Regions from separate parts of the Streptomyces sp. NBC_01197 genome, predicted to be linked through region 1. Evidence: predicted binding sites of a transcription regulator. Region 1 holds the regulator's gene; each other region holds the start of a gene.
The links. Region 1 encodes HrcA, which represses chaperone genes, less so after heat shock. Its sites were predicted from a motif close to TTNGCACTCNGNNNNNCNGAGTGCNAA; they were not measured.
Positions count from the first base shown of each region.

Region 2: a site for HrcA is predicted at 4,133-4,159, ahead of groL (chaperonin GroEL). Genes of this name have one in related genera too.
Region 3: a site for HrcA is predicted at 3,866-3,892, ahead of groES (co-chaperone GroES). Genes of this name have one in related genera too.

Region 1 is NZ_CP108569.1:5,267,643-5,273,798, reverse strand. Features, by position in the region: gene OG452_RS24100 (ATP-binding protein) at 1-184, opposite strand, end outside; gene OG452_RS24095 (hypothetical protein) at 330-869, opposite strand; gene OG452_RS24090 (16S rRNA (uracil(1498)-N(3))-methyltransferase) at 997-1,758, opposite strand; gene OG452_RS24085 (nitronate monooxygenase) at 1,755-2,828, opposite strand; gene dnaJ (molecular chaperone DnaJ) at 3,007-4,143, opposite strand; gene hrcA (heat-inducible transcriptional repressor HrcA) at 4,144-5,154, opposite strand; gene OG452_RS24070 (MBL fold metallo-hydrolase) at 5,308-6,078, shown strand; gene OG452_RS24065 (DUF3097 domain-containing protein) at 6,089-6,156, shown strand, end outside.
Region 2 is NZ_CP108569.1:4,216,570-4,222,725, reverse strand. Features, by position in the region: gene OG452_RS19325 (alpha/beta fold hydrolase) at 1-481, shown strand, start outside; gene OG452_RS19320 (hypothetical protein) at 792-1,616, shown strand; gene OG452_RS19315 (Uma2 family endonuclease) at 1,673-2,263, shown strand; gene groL (chaperonin GroEL) at 2,383-4,008, opposite strand; gene OG452_RS19305 (cold-shock protein) at 4,315-4,518, opposite strand; gene OG452_RS19300 (MoaD/ThiS family protein) at 4,963-5,238, opposite strand; gene thrC (threonine synthase) at 5,315-6,156, opposite strand, start outside.
Region 3 is NZ_CP108569.1:2,930,438-2,936,593, reverse strand. Features, by position in the region: gene OG452_RS13180 (alpha/beta hydrolase) at 1-1,568, opposite strand, end outside; gene OG452_RS13175 (hypothetical protein) at 1,991-2,356, shown strand; gene OG452_RS13170 (class I SAM-dependent methyltransferase) at 2,493-3,728, opposite strand; gene groES (co-chaperone GroES) at 4,039-4,347, shown strand; gene groL (chaperonin GroEL) at 4,460-6,082, shown strand.

The DNA.
Region 1 (6,156 bases):
AGAGGTCGACCCGGTGCACGGGCGTGCCGGTGCACGGGGGTTCCTGGCCGAGTCTGGCGGCCAGCCGTGACTTGCCGATGCCGCCGGGGCCTGTGAGGGTCACGAGGCGGGTGGCGGCAAGGCGTTCGGCGAGCGCGCCGGGCTCCGGCTCGGGGAGGGCGTCCGGTTCGGTCAGGGCAGCCATGGACCCACTCTGACGGGCGACCGCCCGCCGCGCGCGGGCCCGGGGCGAAGATCCGTACACCTAAATCCCTGGATGGGATACCTAGAGGGGATACCTAGGGATTCCGTTCGGAGCGGACCGCGCTCTCTGCTGGTTCGCGCGTTCGCTACTTGCCCGGGTACTGCGTCACGGTGGCGGTCACCGTCACGGTCGCCGTCGGCTGCGCGCCGCCGCTGTCCCCGCCGCCGCCCGGTGCGGGGGCGGTGGTGGCGTCCGGGGGCGGGGCCGCGCAGTTGCCCAGCAGGGTGGCCCTGAAAGCCAGTTCCCCGCCGATCGTGCTCGTCAGGTTGCCCCGTACACACCGTCCGTCGACTGTCCTGGTCACCTTGCCCTTGACGGTGATGTCCTTCTTGTCCTTGGTCCTGCCCTGGCAGTCGACCTGTGCCACGTCACGCGGGGCGGCGGAGGGCGCGGGCGAGGCGGCGGTAGCGGCGTCGGCCGTGCAGGTCAGCCAGTCGACGGCGACGCCGTGGTGCTCCAGGGCACTGGTGGCGGTGCGGTCGGTGGTGTAGGCGACGGACGCGGTGTTCACCCCGTCGACCGGGTCACAGGCCGCGAGGCCCGCAACTGCCGTGCAGACAGCGCCGATCGCAGCGAGAACCGACCGGTACCGTACGCGCTTCGATACGCGTCTCAATGCCCCCATACTGGGCAGGGTCCCACTGAAAGGCGCCGATGTGCAGCCCCTTCGCGCCCACTTCACTCTCGCGGGTGGCGCATCGGAGCGGGAGACGGACCGGGACGGCGGCGGGACAGGATGACGGGCGGGCTGCTCAGCCCCAGCGGCCCGTCCGGGCCAGCAGCAGCGCTCCCGCGGCCGTCCCCGCCGTTGAGGTGCGCAGCACACTGCGCCCCAGCCGGTACACCCCGGCCCCGGCCGCCGTGAACGCCGCGAGCTCCTCCGGCGACACTCCCCCTTCGGGGCCGACGACCAGCACGATGTCGCCCCGCGCGGGGAGTTCGGCCGCGGCCAGTGGCTCGCTGCCGTACTCCTGGTCCTCGTGCAGCACCCCGGCCAGGTCGGCGTCCGCGAGGAGTGCGGCGACCTGCTTGGTGCTCAGCGCATCGGTGATCTCGGGGAAGCGGGGACGCCGGGACTGCTTGCCCGACTCGCGTGCCGTACTGCGCCACTTGGCCAGGGACTTGGCGCCCCGGTCGCCGCGCCACTGGGTGATGCAGCGCGACGCCTGCCACGGCACGATCACATCGACGCCGGTCTCGGTCATGGTCTCGACGGCGACCTCACCGCGGTCGCCCTTGGGCAGCGCCTGCACGACGGTGATCCGGGGCACGGGCGGCGGATCGTCGGCACACGCGTCCACCCGGACCTCCAGCCGGTCCTTGCCCTCGGCCGCCAGGACCACGCACCGCGCCCAGCGGCCTGCGCCGTCGGTCAGTACGACCTCCTCGCCCGCCCGCAGCCGCTTCACGGACACCGCGTGCCGGCCCTCGGGGCCGTCCAGGACGAATCTGCCACCGGGGGTCACCGTGTCCAGGCCGCCGGCCGTGTCGACGACGAATACCGGGGCCGTCATGACGCACCGCCTTCGGCCAACAGCGCGCGGGCCGCGTCCACTTCGGCGACAAGCACCTCGATCAGCTGACCGGCTGGCAGCTCACGGGCGAGCCGGTGGCCCTGGCCGGCCCAGAGCGCCATGCCCTGGGCGTCCCCCACCCCGGCCGCGGCTTTGCGCAGTCCGGCCGTGAGGTAGTGCACCTGCGGGTAGGCGGCTGGGGCGTACGGACCGTGCTCGCGCATGAACCGGTTGACGAGGCCGCGCGCCGGGCGCCCGCTGAACGCGCGGGTGAGGTCGGTGCGGACGAAGAGCGGGTTGGTCAGGGCCTGCTTGTGCAGCCTGTTCGCCCCGGACTCCGGGCACACCAGGAAGGCCGTACCGAGCTGCGCCGCCTCCGCGCCCGCCGCGAGCACCGCCGCGATCTGCGAGCCGCGCATCAGACCGCCGGTCGCGAGGACCGGCAGCTGCACGGTCTCCCGTACCTGCGTGATGAGCGACAGCACACCGATGCCCGTGCCGTCGTTCTGCGGGTCGTCGCGGTGTGTGCCCTGGTGGCCGCCCGCCTCGATGCCCTGCACACAGACCGCGTCGGCGCCGCACCACTGGGCGGTCTGCGCCTCCTCGGCGGTGGTGACGGTGACGATGGTGAAGGTGTCGACCCGGTCGAAGGCGTCGAGCACATCGCGGGAGGGACAGCCAAAGGTGAAGGAGACCACCGGGACGGGGTCGTCGAGCAGGATGGCGAGCTTGGCCTCGTACCCGTCATCCGAGCTGCCGTGGACGTCGCCGAGTGGCGTCTCGTACCAGGTGGACTCACCGGCGAGCTGATGGCTGTAGACCTCGACGGCGGCCGGATCGGGGTGCTCGGACTGCGGCATGAAAAGGTTCACGCCGAAGGGCAGGGAGGTCAGCCCGCGCAGCTGCTTGATCTCCTCGTACATGCCGTCCGCGGTCTTGTACCCGGCGGCGAGGAAACCGAGACCACCGGCCTCGGAGACGGCTGCGGCGAGCTGCGGGCCCGAAGCACCGCCCGCCATGGGTGCCTGCACGATCGGATATCGGCAGAGATCGGCGAGTGCGGAGGACATGACCGCATCGTGCCATGTCCTCCGCACCGCATCGAATCGGCGCCCCCGGCGGAAGAACCGCGCTGGGCTACCGCCCGTTGTACGCGTCCTTCAACCGCGAGAACAACCCCTGCTGCCCCGGCTGACTGCATCCCCCGGGGGACGACCCCCGGACCCCCGGCAGAAGGACAACCCCCAGCTACCGCCCGTTGAACGCGTCCTTCAACCGCGAGAACAAGCCCTGCTGCCCCGGCTGGAACTGGCCGGTCGGGCGTTCCTCGCCGCGCAGCTTGGCGAACTCCCGCAGCAGCCGCTCCTGTTCGGCGTCCATCTTCGTCGGGGTGAGCACCTCGACATGCACGATCAGGTCGCCGCGGCCGCCGCCGCGCAGATGCGTGATGCCGCGCTGGTGCATCGGGATCGACTGACCGGACTGCGTGCCCGGCCGGATGTCGACCTCCTCCAGCGCGTCCAGCGTCTCCAGCGGCACCTTCGTACCGAGTGCGGCCGCCGTCATGGGGACCGTCACCGTGCAGTGCAGATCGTCGCCCCGCCGCTGGAATACCGCGTGCGGCAGTTCGTGGATCTCGACGTACAGGTCGCCGGCGGGGCCGCCGCCGGGGCCGACCTCGCCCTCGCCCGCGAGCTGGATCCGGGTGCCGTTGTCGACACCGGCCGGGATCTTCACCGTCAGCGTGCGACGGGAGCGGATGCGCCCGTCGCCCGCGCACTCGGGGCACGGGGTCGGTACGACCGTACCGAAGCCCTGGCACTGCGGGCAGGGCCGCGAGGTCATGACCTGGCCCAGGAAGGACCGGGTGACCTGCGAGACCTCACCGCGGCCGCGGCACATGTCGCAGGTCTGGGCCGAGGTGCCGGGGGCGGCGCCCTCGCCGCTGCAGGTCGTGCAGACCACAGCGGTGTCGACCTGGATGTCCTTCGTGGTGCCGAAGGCCGACTCGTTGAGGTCGATCTCCAGCCGGATCATCGCGTCCTGGCCGCGCCGCGTGCGCGACCTCGGCCCGCGCTGGGACGCCGTACCGAAGAAGGCGTCCATGATGTCCGAGAAGTTGCCGAAGCCGCCCTGGCCGAAGCCGCCGGCTCCGCCGCCGCCCGCCTGCGAGAGCGGGTCGCCGCCGAGGTCGTAGACCTGCTTCTTCTGCGGGTCCGACAGCACCTCGTAGGCGGCGTTGATCTCCTTGAAGCGTTCCTGCGTCTTGGGATCGGGATTGACGTCCGGGTGGAGCTCACGCGCCAATCGCCGGAATGCCTTCTTGATCTCGTCCTGGGAAGCGTCGCGGCGCACGCCGAGAACGGCGTAATAGTCCGTGGCCACTTACGACTCCGCCAGGATCTGTCCGACGTAACGTGCCACTGCGCGTACCGCTCCCATCGTTCCGGGGTAGTCCATGCGGGTCGGTCCGACCACGCCGAGTTTGGCGACTGCCTCGTCGCCCGAACCGTAGCCGACGGCGACGACCGATGTGGACGTCAGGCCCTCGTGGGCATTCTCATGCCCGATGCGTACGGTCATGCCCGAGTCCTCACCGAGCAGCTTGAGGAGCACGACCTGCTCCTCAAGCGCTTCCAGCACCGGCCTGATGGTCAGTGGGAAGTCATGTCCGAATCGCGTCAGATTGGCGGTTCCGCCGATCATCAGCCGTTCTTCGGTCTCCTCGACCAGCGTTTCCAGCAAGGTCGCGAGCACCGTGGAAACCGTACCCCGGTCTTCCTGTTCGAAGGACTCGGGAAGGTCCTGCACCAATTGTGGTACGTCCGCGAAGCGGCGCCCCACCACCCGGCTGTTGAGCCGGGCACGGAGGTCGGCGAGAGATGTCTCACCGAACGGCGCCGGACAGTCGATCATGCGCTGCTCGACCCGTCCGGTGTCCGTGATCAGCACGAGCATCAGCCGGGCCGGGGCCAGCGCCAGCAGCTCCACGTGCCGCACCGTGGAACGGGTCAGCGACGGGTACTGCACCACGGCGACCTGCCGGGTGAGCTGGGCGAGCAGCCGTACGGTGCGGCCCACCACGTCGTCGAGGTCGACCGCACCGTCCATGAAGTTCTGGATGGCGCGCCGCTCGGGCGACGAGAGGGGCTTGACGCCCGCGAGCCGGTCGACGAACAGCCGGTACCCCTTGTCGGTGGGGATGCGGCCCGCGCTCGTGTGCGGCTGGGCGATGAACCCCTCGTCCTCCAGGGCCGCCATGTCATTGCGGACGGTGGCCGGTGAGACACCGAGCCGGTGCCGCTCGGTGAGCGCCTTGGAGCCGACCGGCTCCTCGGTGCCCACGTAGTCCTGGACGATGGCGCGCAACACTTCGAGTCTGCGTTCGCTGAGCACCCGCGCACACCTCCAGCTGTCGATCCGGGCCTGCCTGGCACTCGGAATGTTCGAGTGCCAGCAGCGTCCCAGTGTACGGCGGAGAGGTTCACCGCTGGCAAGGGCGGCCCGTCGCACGGTCGCGCCGGTGTCCGCCCGGGATAGCGTCGCGGTATGGACGCCACTTGGGAAGACTCCGGCTGGGAACACCTGGCGGCGGGGGTGGGCCGGTGCCGTCTTCCCCGCTGGGACGCGACGGCCGGGCTCGTGGCGGGCCGGTACGGTGCGCTGCTCTTCGACACGGGGGCGACGCTGCGCGAGGGCCGGGAGATCCGGATGCGCGCGGAGGCGGCGCTGGGCCGCCGGGTGACGCACATCGCGCTGAGCCACCCGCACTTCGACCATGTGCTGGGCACCGCCGTGTTCGCGGGTGTCCAGGTCTACGGAGCGGTGGGCGCGGAGGCGCTGCTCACCCGGGGCTCGCGCGGGGCCGACGCGCTGCGCCAGGACGCGGTGCGCCACGGCGTCCCGGCGGCGGAGGCCGCCGACGCGGTGGCCCATCTGGTCGCTCCGCACCATCCGGTCTCCGGTGAGCTGACCCTGGACCTGGGCGGCCGCCGGGTCACCCTGGTGAACTGCGGCCCCGGGCACACCGGCCACGATCTGGCGCTGCTCGTCCCGGGCGGGCAGGACGCCGGCACCTGGAGCGGCGCGGGAGGCGCGGGCGACCGCGATGTCGTCTTCTGCGGCGACCTCGTCGAGGAGCCGGGCGAGCCGCAGGCGGGCCAGGACGCGATGCCCGCCCGCTGGCCCGAGGCGCTGGACCGGCTGCTGGCACTGGGTGGTGAGGACGCGCTGTACGTACCGGGGCACGGGGCCGTGGTCGACGCCTCGTTCGTCCGCGCTCAGCGTGCTGTGCTGGCAGCGCGCGCCGGGGTGTCGTAGCGTCTGCGGAATGCGCAGCTACAGCCCCGACTTCACGCCGCCGTGGAAGAAGCAGACGCCCGCCCGCGAGGTCGCGGC
Region 2 (6,156 bases), 1.1 Mb from region 1:
GGGCGGCTCGGCGGCAATCGTTCTCGCCGCACGCCACCCGGAGCTGGTCTCCCGCCTCGTCCTGGTCGACGCCAACCTCGACCCCCTGGTGCCCACGCTGGGAACACTCGGCAGCAGCGGCATCGCCGCCTACTCCGAGGAGGAGTTCCTCGCGTACGGCTGGGCAGAGGTACGCGACCAGGCCGGGGCCCACTGGTGGTCCACCATGCGGCTGGCGGGCCGGGAGGCCCTGCACCGCAGCGCCACCCACCTGGCCCACGGCAGCACGCCGTCGATGCGCGAGCTGCTCCTCGGCCTGAAGATCCCGCGCGCTTTCCTGTACCCGGAGACCGACGGCTCGCTCCCCGGCGCCGACGGGCTCACCGCGGCCGGCGTATCAGTGGTCGCGATCCCGGACTGCGGGCACAACATCATGCTGGACAACCCGGCCGCGTTCGTCAGGGCCACGGCCAGGGCACTCGAAGCCGACACCGCTCACTGACCTCGCCCGGCCCCGGGGGCGCCCCGGGGCTCAAGTCCCGCGCCCCGAGCCCTCTTGACAGTGATGGGGTGGAGGGTCCGATACCCCACCCAACCACCCTCCCCGCGCGTGCTGTTGACTTCTCGTGACCGACTTGCCACGGGCAGTTGCCAGGCTCTAGCGTGCTCACAGAACGTGAACGGCCCCGGTCGGTGCGCCAACACCGGCTCCGGGGCCTGACCATCCAGATCGATATAGCTGCGAGGTTCGATCCATGGCTGACAGCCACCTTAATCCTGCCCCGAACCCGACACACGGGGCCCCTCACCCGATGGCCAATCCGGGCTACGGAAAGCGCTCCGCGCCAGGTCAACGCGCGTACAGCGCAGCAGATTTCGCGCTGCTGCCGCCCCGCGAAGCGGCCATCGCCGCGTACATCGACCGGCTGCCGGACGGGGCCGACATCTCGGTGAAGACGCTGGCCAAGGTCCTTCCGTACGGGCAGTGCGCCCTGCGCACCGCGCTCAACGCCCTTCAGCGCGCCGGGCATCTGCGCCGGGGCAGCGAGCACCTGATCGGGGCGGACAGCGCCCGCTGGGTGACCCGTACGTGGTTCTCCCGCACCGCCCGCGACGACGACTGGTGGGCCGCCTTCACCACCGGAGGCGTACCGGAGGACGCACTTCCACCCCAACGGCCCACCCGGTCACGGGCGTTCATCCTGCTGGCCGCCCTCGGCCGCACCGCGCCCTCGTTGAGCCTGTCGGCGGCGGACTGTGCCGCGCTGGAGCCCCTCGCCGCCACGTGGTTCGACCGTCGCGCCACCGAGCCGGAGATGCTGCACGCCCTGACCGCCGGGCTGCCCTCCCCCGTACACCGCGCGTCCTCACTCGTCCGCAGGCGGCTCACCGACAAGCTCCCGCCCGAGCGCCCGCCACTCCCGGCGCCACGCCTCCCGCGCCCGGCTCTGCGGATTCTGGAGTGCGGAAAGTGCGGGGTCCCCGGGCGCCCGGAAGCCCTGCCCGGCGGTGAGTGCGCGGAGTGCCGGGGCGGACCCGTACGCCGCCCCGCCCCGCTCACCCCGGCCCAGGTCCACACCCGGGCGGCACAGGCCCGTGCGGCAGCGACTCGACAACCCGAGAGGACCCGCACATGACCGTTCAGCTCACTCGGCCCCGGAACAGGGCACGATGGAAGGGAGGAGGCGACGCCATGACCCCCAGCACCGCTGACCACGCCCAGGACGCCCAGATGTCCGTCGAGGAGTTCGAGGAACTCGCCCGCCACGCGCCCGAGACGGTGTCATTGGAATTCATCAGTGGAAAGCTTGCGGTCAAGCACGTGCTGGACCAATTGCATGGCGCCATTGTCATGTGGCTGCTGAGGCAATGCATGCAGCATCGCCCTGAGCTGGCCCTGTATCCGGAGCAGGGACTCAAGGTGGACTCCTACCGCAGGGGCCGCGCCTGCGCGGACGGTGCCCTGGCCCCGCTCGACCACTACGTGGGCCAGAGCGGCGAGTGGGCGGACCCCGATGGCACGCTCATGGTTGTGGAAGTCACCTCGTACGACGCGGACACGGACCTCCGTGACCGCGTGGAGAAGCGCGACGGCTACGCGGCCGCAGGCATCCCCGTCTACCTTCTCGTCGACCGGGACGCGGAGAAGCTCGTCGTCTACAGCGAGCCGGACCGGGGCGAGTACCGGACCCGTACGTCCCACGCCTATGGCTCCACGGTCACTCTTCCCTCCCCGGTCTCGATCACCCTGGAGACCGGGAGGCTCAAGGACTACGCCGGCTGACGAAACCCTCAGGGAACGCCCGAGGGCGGTACCCCTCCGAGAAGGGGTACCGCCCTCGGTCCGTACGAACTGCTCGCCGTGCTACGGCTGGAACAGCCGATCCTCGCTCTCGCTGAGGATCAGAAGTCCATGTCACCGCCGGGCATACCGCCCGGGGCGCCGCCGGGAGCGGCCTTCTCCGGCTTGTCGGCGATGACGGCCTCGGTGGTGAGGAACAGCGCGGCGATCGACGCGGCGTTCTGCAGCGCGGAGCGCGTGACCTTCGCCGGGTCGATGATGCCCTCGGCGATCATGTCGACGTACTCGCCGGTCGCGGCGTTCAGGCCGTGGCCGACCGTCAGGTTGCGGACCTTCTCGACGACGACTCCGCCTTCGAGACCACCGTTGACGGCGATCTGCTTCAGCGGGGCCTCAAGCGCGAGCTTCACGGCGTTGGCACCGGTCGCCTCGTCGCCTTCGAGCTCAAGCTTCTCGAACACCGCGGAAGCCTGGAGCAGGGCCACGCCACCACCGGCGACGATGCCCTCCTCGACGGCCGCCTTCGCGTTGCGAACGGCGTCCTCGATGCGGTGCTTGCGCTCCTTGAGCTCGACCTCGGTCGCGGCACCGGCCTTGATGACGGCCACGCCGCCGGCCAGCTTCGCGAGGCGCTCCTGGAGCTTCTCGCGGTCGTAGTCCGAGTCGGAGTTCTCGATCTCGGCGCGGATCTGGTTGACGCGACCCTGGACCTGGTCGCTGTCACCGGCACCGTCGACGATCGTGGTCTCGTCCTTGGTGATGACGACCTTACGGGCGCGGCCGAGCAGGTCGAGACCGGCGCTCTCCAGCTTGAGGCCGACCTCCTCGGAGATGACCGTGCCACCGGTGAGGATGGCGATGTCACCGAGCATGGCCTTGCGGCGGTCGCCGAAGCCCGGGGCCTTGACGGCGACGGACTTGAAGGTGCCGCGGATCTTGTTGACGACCAGGGTCGACAGCGCCTCGCCCTCGACGTCCTCCGCGATGATCAGCAGCGCCTTGCCGGACTGCATGACCTTCTCGAGCAGCGGAAGGAGATCCTTCACGTTGCCGATCTTGGAGTTGACGATCAGGATGTACGGGTCGTCGAGCGACGCCTCCATACGCTCCATGTCGGTGGCGAAGTACGCCGAGATGTAGCCCTTGTCGAAGCGCATGCCCTCGGTGAGCTCAAGCTCAAGCCCGAAGGTCTGCGACTCCTCGACGGTGATGACGCCTTCCTTGCCGACCTTGTCCATCGCCTCGGCGATGAGCTCGCCGATCTGGGTGTCAGCGGCGGAGATGGAGGCGGTCGAAGCGATCTGCTCCTTGGTCTCCACGTCCTTGGCCTGCTCCAGCAGAGCGGCGGAGACGGCCTCGACGGCCTTCTCGATGCCACGCTTGAGGGCCATCGGGTTGGCACCGGCGGCGACGTTGCGGAGGCCCTCACGAACCAGCGCCTGCGCGAGGACGGTCGCGGTGGTCGTACCGTCACCGGCGACGTCGTCCGTCTTCTTGGCGACCTCCTTGACCAGCTCGGCGCCGATCTTCTCGTACGGGTCCTCGAGCTCGATCTCCTTGGCGATGGAAACACCATCGTTGGTGATCGTGGGGGCGCCCCACTTCTTCTCAAGGACGACGTTGCGGCCCTTGGGGCCGAGGGTGACCTTGACGGCGTCGGCGAGCTGGTTCATCCCGCGCTCGAGACCGCGCCGTGCCTCCTCGTCGAACGCGATGATCTTGGCCATGTGAAGTGGTCCTCCCGGACAGGGGGTGGAAAGCGTCAGACCTGGCGGTGCCCGCGACGGACGGCCTGCTTGCCCGGTGGTTCCTTGCCCCACCCGGCCCGCGGGCCTCACCAACCCGGTCCTTCTGTCACTCTCACTGGGAGAGTGCTAACGCCAATGATTAGCACTCGACCCCTGTGAGTGCAAGCGCCTTCGAAGAAGGCCCACGTGGGTGCGGTGCTGCCCCCGGACGCACGAGAGGCCCGCGCCCCTGTGTGGGGTGCGGGCCTCTCGGCGTGAGTGGGTCGGTGGCCGATCGCGCCGAGATCAGACGGCGAGTTTGACCATGTCCGCCTGCGGACCCTTCTGGCCCTGCGAGATCTCGAACTCAACTCGCTGACCTTCTTCAAGGGTGCGGTAGCCGTCCATCTGAATCGCGCTGTAGTGGACGAAAACATCCGCACCACCGTCGACCGCGATGAAGCCGTACCCCTTCTCCGCGTTGAACCACTTGACGGTGCCCTGAGCCATGCCTAACTCCCCTATTACTGGCCCTTGCACAGAGCCCGCACTTCGCGGGATCCGGGTCAGACCTTGCGCCGGAACGCGTCGACCGCGGCTGAATGTATCTGCCCAACTGCCCTCTGCAACAGGTCAATCGGACGAGAATTCTGAGCACGGCTGAACGCCCCATTGGGCGGATTTCCGGGTATCCCAGGGCAAGTCGGGCCGGGCAAAGGGCACTTACGACGCAAAGAGATCTACGCATTGCCCAGACATTGACGCGTGCTCATACGCGCTCGGCGCGGGCGATCAAGGGGGCTGCCCCAACTCTACCGTGTTCAATCATGCTGAATTGCCCCCTCCGCTTCGTACGCGGAGAGGGCAACGGGTCCAGCAGATGACACGACGGACGGCGGGGCGGACCCCCGGGCGGCGAGCACCGGGGGTCGCCGCGGCGCCGCAGGGGCTTGCTCAGCCGCCGGCGACGGCCGGGATGATGGAAACGCCCGCGCCGTCCGGCGTCGCCGTCTCCAGGCCCTGCTCGAAGCGCACGTCGTCGTCGTTCACGTACACGTTCACGAAGCGGCGCAGCTTGCCCTGGTCGTCCAGGACGCGGGCCGCGATGCCGGTGTGGTTCTTCTCCAGGTCGGCGATGACCTCGGAGAGGGTGCCGCCGTCGGCGGCGACCTCGGCCTGGCCGCCCGTGTAGGTGCGGAGGATGGTGGGGATGCGGACCTTGACGCTCATACGGGATTACCTTCCAGGAGTCCGGGGCGGGACGGAACGGGCGGGTACGGACAGGGCTGGGTACGGAGAGCCCGGGTCAGGCGCCCGTGGCCAGGCCGGCCTCGCGGAACGCGTCCAGGGTCGGACGGATCGTCGCGGTCGGGCCGGACGTCGGGGCGACCGCGTCCAGGGTCTTGAGGCCGTCACCCGTGTTCAGTACGACGGTGGTGAGCGACGGGTCGAGCAGACCGGCCTCGATGAGCTTCTTCGTCACGCCGACGGTCACGCCGCCCGCAGTCTCCGCGAAGATGCCCTCGGTACGGGCCAGCAGCTTGATCGCATCGACGATCTGCTCGTCGTTGACGTCCTCGACGGCGCCGCCGGTGCGGCGGGCGATGTCCAGGACGTACGGGCCGTCCGCCGGGTTGCCGATGGCCAGCGACTTGGCGATCGTGTCCGGCTTCTGCGGCCGTACGACGTCGTGACCGGCCTTGAACGCGGTGGAGACCGGTGAGCAGCCCTCGGCCTGCGCGCCGAAGATCTTGTACGGCTTGTCCTCGACCAGACCGAGCTTGATCAGCTCCTGGAGCCCCTTGTCGATCTTCGTGAGCTGGGAGCCCGACGCGATCGGGATGACGATCTGGTCGGGCAGCTGCCAGCCGAGCTGCTCGCAGATCTCGTACGCCAGGGTCTTGGAACCCTCGCCGTAGTACGGGCGGAGGTTGACGTTGACGAAGCCCCAGCCCTCACCGATCGGGTCGCCGATGAGCTCGGAGCAGAAGCGGTTGACGTCGTCGTAGTTGCCCTCGATGCCGACCAGTTCGCCGCCGTAGACGGCGGCCATCACGACCTTGCCCTGCTCCAGGTCGTGCGGGATGAACACGCAGGAGCGGAAGCCGGCGCGGGCGGCGGCGGCGCCGACGGCTCCGGCCAGGTTGC
Region 3 (6,156 bases), 2.3 Mb from region 1:
CAGCCAGTCCCGTATGCCGGTACCTTCCCGTCCAGCAGATACGCGTTCGCCGTGCCGTCGATGCACGCGCTGCCGTTCCCGTAGGAACAGTGCCCCTCCCCGCCCTTCCAGGTGACCAGCACCCCGACCCCCTTCCCGAGCCGCCGCGCCATCGCCTTCGCGCCGCCGTACGGGGTGGCGGGGTCGCCCGTATTGCCGATGACCAGAATGGGCGGGGCTCCCTTGGCGCTGACCTCCATGTGCTTCATGGCTCCCTTGACGGGCCAGTACGTGCACTGGTTCAGCGCCCAAGCGAACTGCGCGCCGAACAGCGGCGACGCTTTGCGGTAAGCAGGCAGGCGCCGCTCGATCTCGTCTTTCTGCACCGGTACGCCGGAGTCTGCGCAACTGGTCGCGGAGAAGACGTTGTTGCTGTTCGAGTAGTGCCCCTTGGCGTCGCGGCCCGTCATGCTGTCGGCCATTGTGAGCAGCGCCGCCGGGTTGTGCGTACGGAGGTATCCTGCGACCGCGCTCGCCATCCGCGGCCACCCGGACCCCGGCGAGTACAGGGCGCCTTCGATCGCTGTCAGGGCGAGCGAGTCGTTGAGCTTGCGGCCTCCTGCTCCAACTGCGGGGTGCTTCTCCAGACCCGCCACGAGCCCGGTCAGTACCTTCTCGACTCCTTCAGGAGTGGCGCGGTGCAGCGGACAGAGGTACGTGGCCGCGACGCAGGAGCGCGCGAAGTGGTCCAGGGCCAGCTGAAAGCCTTTCAGCTGGTAGAAGGCCCCTTGTGTGAAGTCCTTGTCGGGGTGCATGACCCCGTCGAGCACCGCACGGCCGACCTTCCGCGGGAAGAGGTGGGCGTAGGTCGCGCCGAGCTCCGTACCGTACGAGAAGCCGTAGTAGTTCAGCTTCCTGTCGCCCACCGCCGCGCGGATCCGGTCCAGATCCCTGGCCACATTGGTGGTCGTCAGATACGGCAGGAGCGGGCCGGACTTCTTCGTGCACTGCGCCGCGAAGTTCCGGGTCGCGTCCATCCACCGCCGGACCTCGGCGGGGGTGTCGGGGGTGGAGTCGACGGCGTTGAACGCATCGGTCTCCGGGCCGGTCAGGCAGTGGACGGGTGCGCTGTTGCCGACTCCGCGCGGATCGAAACTCACCAGGTCATAGCGGGTGTTGAGCTTCGCGAACGTGGGGGTGAAGGCAGGCAGTGTGTCGACGCCCGAGCCGCCGGGACCGCCGAAGTTGTAGACCAGCGAGCCGATGCGCTTGCCGGGGCCGGTCGCACGATGCCGGATCAAGGCCAGCGGAATCGTCTTCCCGCCGGGCTTGGCGTAGTCGAGGGGGACGTTCAGAGTGGCGCAGGCCCAGCCGGTGCCGGGAGCCTTGCCGCCGCCCTGTGCCGGGGAGGGCGCGGGGCACGTGGTCCATGTCGGCCGTTCCCGAGCCGGGGATGCCGCGCCTGAGCCGGTGGCTGCCGACGGTGTGGCGGCGGGCGGTGCCGGCGCGGCGGCGAACGCGGGCCCGCCGAGCAGCAGGGAAGCGGCAGCGGCGCATCCCACGGCACGCCCGGCGGCTTTACGCGACACGCCGGCCCACGCCTTACGGGGCGGCTCGCCGGTGGACGCAGCGGCCGGCGCACGGAGCGGCGTGCCGGGCGGCATCCGGAGAGGCGTGCGGAGAAGCCTGAAGGACGGTGAGGGGAGGGACGTGCGGGACGAACGGAGCGACAAACGCGCCGACGGGCGCGACGGCTTACGAGGCGTCATGTCGATCATCCTCTGACGGCCCGTCGGATTCCGCCCGGCGCAAGGTCCGTACGGGGGACGGGCGGGCCAAGCCCCTCCAGCCCGGCCGCCCCAGCCCGTCCAGCCCGGCCCACCCCAGCCCCTCAGCCGCCCCGCCCCTCCCGGCAGACCGGGCCCGGATTACCGTCCGGCCCTACGGCTCCCGGCGTCTGTACGCGTAACCTTGAAGGCCGGGACGCACCGGCCGGGGGAAGGGGCCGCAAGTGAGCTGGTTCTGGTGGGTATTCGTCTTTTTCATGGTCGGCGGCTTCGGCTGGATCGCCGACACGGGCCGCACTGCTCTGCGCACGCGCCATGAGCGCCGGATGGAGCGGCTGGATACAGCCGAGCGGGAGCGCCGGGAGATCGAGGCGGCGCGCAGACCGCCCGAGCCGGTCTGCGGCTGTACGCATCACCTTGCCAAGCATGACCGGCAGGGCAAGTGCCATGAGACCGTCGAGGTTCCGACGTCCTGGGACGAGAACAAGAAACCGCTGAGCTTCGAGCCCGGAGTCTGCAACTGCCAGCAGTACGTGGGGCCGCAGCCGCTCTCCCAGGTGTACGCGGACGAGCTGACGGACCTGGCCTGAGGGAGAGGGGCCGCGGAAGAAGGCCTGAGGGAGAGCACCTCACCGAAGAGGGCCTGAGGTAGAGGGTCTGACGGAGAGGACCTGCGGAAGAGGAGAGTGCCAGACCAGAGGTACGGAATCGCAGTGCCCGGCTCCGTCAGGGGTTCGATGGGGGGCCCGCAGGCTGTCCGATCAGCATCGTCGGCGCGCCGGCGACGCGGGTGAGGATCACGGTGGCCGCGTTCGGCCCCTGCGGCTTGACTCTGCGTCGTACCTCTTCCGGTTCGACTGCGGAGCCGCGCTTCTTGACGGTGAGGTTGCCGACCTCCCGCTCGCGCAGCAGGGCCTTCAGTTTTTTCAGGCCGAAGGGGAGCTCGTCCGTGATCTCGTAGGCCCTCGCATACGGGGTGGGGCGCAGTTCGTCCGCTGTGACGTAGGCGATGGTCTCGTCGATCAGCCCGCCGCCGAGTTCCTCGGCGACCTCGGCGACGAGGTGGGCGCGGATGACGGCGCCGTCCGGTTCGTACAGATACCGGCCCAGTGCGCGTACGGCGGGGTTGGGGAGTCCGCGGCCGGTGAGGGTGGCCCCCGAAGGAAGCAGCGTGGCGCGGCGCGCCCCCGGATCCGTGCCGAACCAGAGCACCGCTTCCTTGACGTCGCCGCCGTCGGAGATCCACTCGGCCTCGGCGCTGTCGGGGATCATCTCGTGCGGGATGCCGGGAGCGATCTTGATGGCTCCCGCTGCCCGGGGCGACCCGCCGGACACCGGGCGGTCGGCCACCGCGCCGACAGCCCAGGACAGCGGCGGTGAGTACGCCTCGGGGTTGAAGATCCGGCCGCGGCCGCCACGCCGTGCCGGGTCGGCGAAGACAGCGTCGTACGAGTCCGTGCCGACCTCCGCCACATCCGTGCACCGCACCTCGATCAGGCTGCTCAGCCCGAGGGCGCCGGCGTTGGCTCGTACGACTTCGGCCGTCAGCGGGTCGCGGTCGACCGCCAGTACGGAGATCCCGGCGCGGGCGAGCGCCAGGGCGTCCCCGCCGATGCCGCAGCACAGGTCAGCGACGCTGCGTACGCCCAGCTCGGCGAAGCGGCGGGCGCGGTACTCGGCGACGGATTTACGGGTGGACTGCTCCACGCCGTTGGGCGTGAAGAACATCCGGTACGCGTCGTCCGCGCCGAATTTCGGCACCGCCCGCTGCCTCAGCCGAGCCTGGGCCAGGGCGGCGGAGACCAACTCGGTGGGGTACGTGCGGCGCAACCGGGTGGCGACGGCCAGCTCCTGTGCGGGGTCGTACTCCCGCAGGGATGCGAGCAGGGCCGCGCCCTCATCGGTGAACAGCGCGGTGAAGGCGTCGAGATCGGTCACCTGTCCATTGTGGGTGATCGCCATTGTGGGCGATGGCTGTCCGTTCATTGAGGGGGACAGGCGGCAAGGGGCGGAGGGCAGGGAGCAGGGGTGAACTACTGGAGGGGCGAGGCACTGGACGGACGAGAGGCGCAGGAGGAAGGCGACATGGCCGGAGCAGATTGGCACTCCGCTTGACCGAGTGCTAACTGCCGTCCTAGTCTCAGTTCTGGCACTCCCCACGGGAGAGTGCCAAATATGGCGACGGGCCGGTCCGGCACCCGCGACGACGGATCCATCCGGTCGCCACTCAGACAGTTCACCCCGTGAGATCTCCGAAGGGGGAGACCGGATCGTGTCGACAACCAGCTCCAAGGTTGCCATTAAGCCGCTCGAGGACCGCATTGTGGTCCAGCCGCTCGACGCCGAGCAGACCACGGCCTCCGGCCTGGTCATTCCGGACACCGCCAAGGAGAAGCCCCAGGAGGGCGTCGTCCTGGCCGTGGGCCCGGGCCGCTTCGAGAACGGCGAGCGTCTTCCGCTTGACGTCAAGGCCGGCGATGTCGTGCTGTACAGCAAGTACGGCGGCACCGAGGTGAAGTACAACGGCGAGGAGTACCTCGTCCTCTCGGCTCGCGACGTGCTCGCGATCGTCGAGAAGTAATTCACCGACGTATTTCTTGATCTGCGCCCCTGGCCCCGCATCTGCTGTGTTCGCACACCGAGTGACGGGCACTGGGGGCGCAGTTCGTTTTTGAGAGGACTGAATCAGCTCCATGGCGAAGATCCTGAAGTTCGACGAGGACGCCCGTCGCGCCCTTGAGCGCGGCGTCAACAAGCTTGCCGACACGGTCAAGGTGACGATCGGCCCCAAGGGCCGCAACGTTGTCATCGACAAGAAGTTCGGCGCTCCCACCATCACCAACGACGGTGTCACGATCGCCCGCGAGGTCGAGCTCGACGACCCGTACGAGAACCTCGGCGCGCAGCTGGTGAAGGAGGTGGCGACCAAGACCAACGACATCGCGGGTGACGGCACCACCACCGCCACCGTGCTGGCCCAGGCGCTGGTCCGTGAGGGTCTGCGCAACGTCGCCGCCGGTGCTTCCCCCGCCTCCCTGAAGAAGGGCATCGACGCCGCGGTCAAGGCTGTGTCCGAGGAGCTCCTCGCGACCGCCCGCCCGATCGATGACAAGTCCGACATCGCCGCTGTCGCCGGTCTCTCCGCGCAGGACAAGCAGGTCGGCGAGCTCATCGCCGAGGCGATGGACAAGGTCGGCAAGGACGGTGTCATCACCGTCGAGGAGTCCAACACCTTCGGTCTGGACCTGGACTTCACCGAGGGCATGGCCTTCGACAAGGGTTACCTCTCGCCGTACATGGTGACCGACCAGGAGCGTATGGAGGCCGTCCTCGACGACCCGTACATCCTGATCCACCAGGGCAAGATCGGTTCGATCCAGGACCTGCTGCCGCTCCTTGAGAAGGTCATCCAGGCGGGGAGTTCCAAGCCGCTGCTGATCATCGCCGAGGACGTCGAGGGCGAGGCCCTGTCGACCCTGGTCGTGAACAAGATCCGCGGCACCTTCAACGCGGTCGCGGTCAAGGCCCCCGGCTTCGGCGACCGCCGCAAGGCGATGCTCGGCGACATGGCCACCCTCACCGGTGCCACGGTCATCGCCGAGGAGGTCGGACTCAAGCTCGACCAGGCCGGTCTCGACGTGCTGGGCACCGCCCGCCGCGTGACCATCACCAAGGACGACACCACCATCGTCGACGGCGGTGGCAAGTCCGACGAGGTCCAGGGCCGCGTCAACCAGATCAAGGCCGAGATCGAGTCCACGGACTCCGACTGGGACCGCGAGAAGCTCCAGGAGCGCCTGGCGAAGCTGGCCGGCGGCGTGTGCGTGATCCGCGTCGGTGCCGCCACCGAGGTGGAGCTCAAGGAGAAGAAGCACCGTCTGGAGGACGCCATCTCCGCGACCCGCGCCGCGGTCGAGGAGGGCATCGTCTCCGGTGGTGGCTCCGCTCTGGTGCACGCCGTCAAGGTGCTCGACGGCAACCTGGGCAAGACCGGCGACGAGGCCACGGGTGTCGCGGTCGTGCGCCGCGCCGCTGTCGAGCCGCTGCGCTGGATCGCTGAGAACGCTGGCCTCGAGGGCTACGTCATCACCTCGAAGGTCGCTGAGCTCGACAAGGGCAACGGCTTCAACGCCGCGACCGGTGAGTACGGCGACCTGGTGAAGGCCGGCGTCATCGACCCGGTCAAGGTCACCCGCTCCGCGCTGGAGAACGCCGCGTCCATCGCTTCGCTGCTGCTCACGACCGAGACCCTGGTCGTCGAGAAGCCGGCGGAGGAGGAGCCCGAGGCGGGCCACGGCCACGGCCACTCGCACTGAGGCTGACACCACGCACGCTTGAGGCCCGGCACCCCTTCACTTCGAGGGGGTGCCGGGCCTCGGTGGTTACGGGG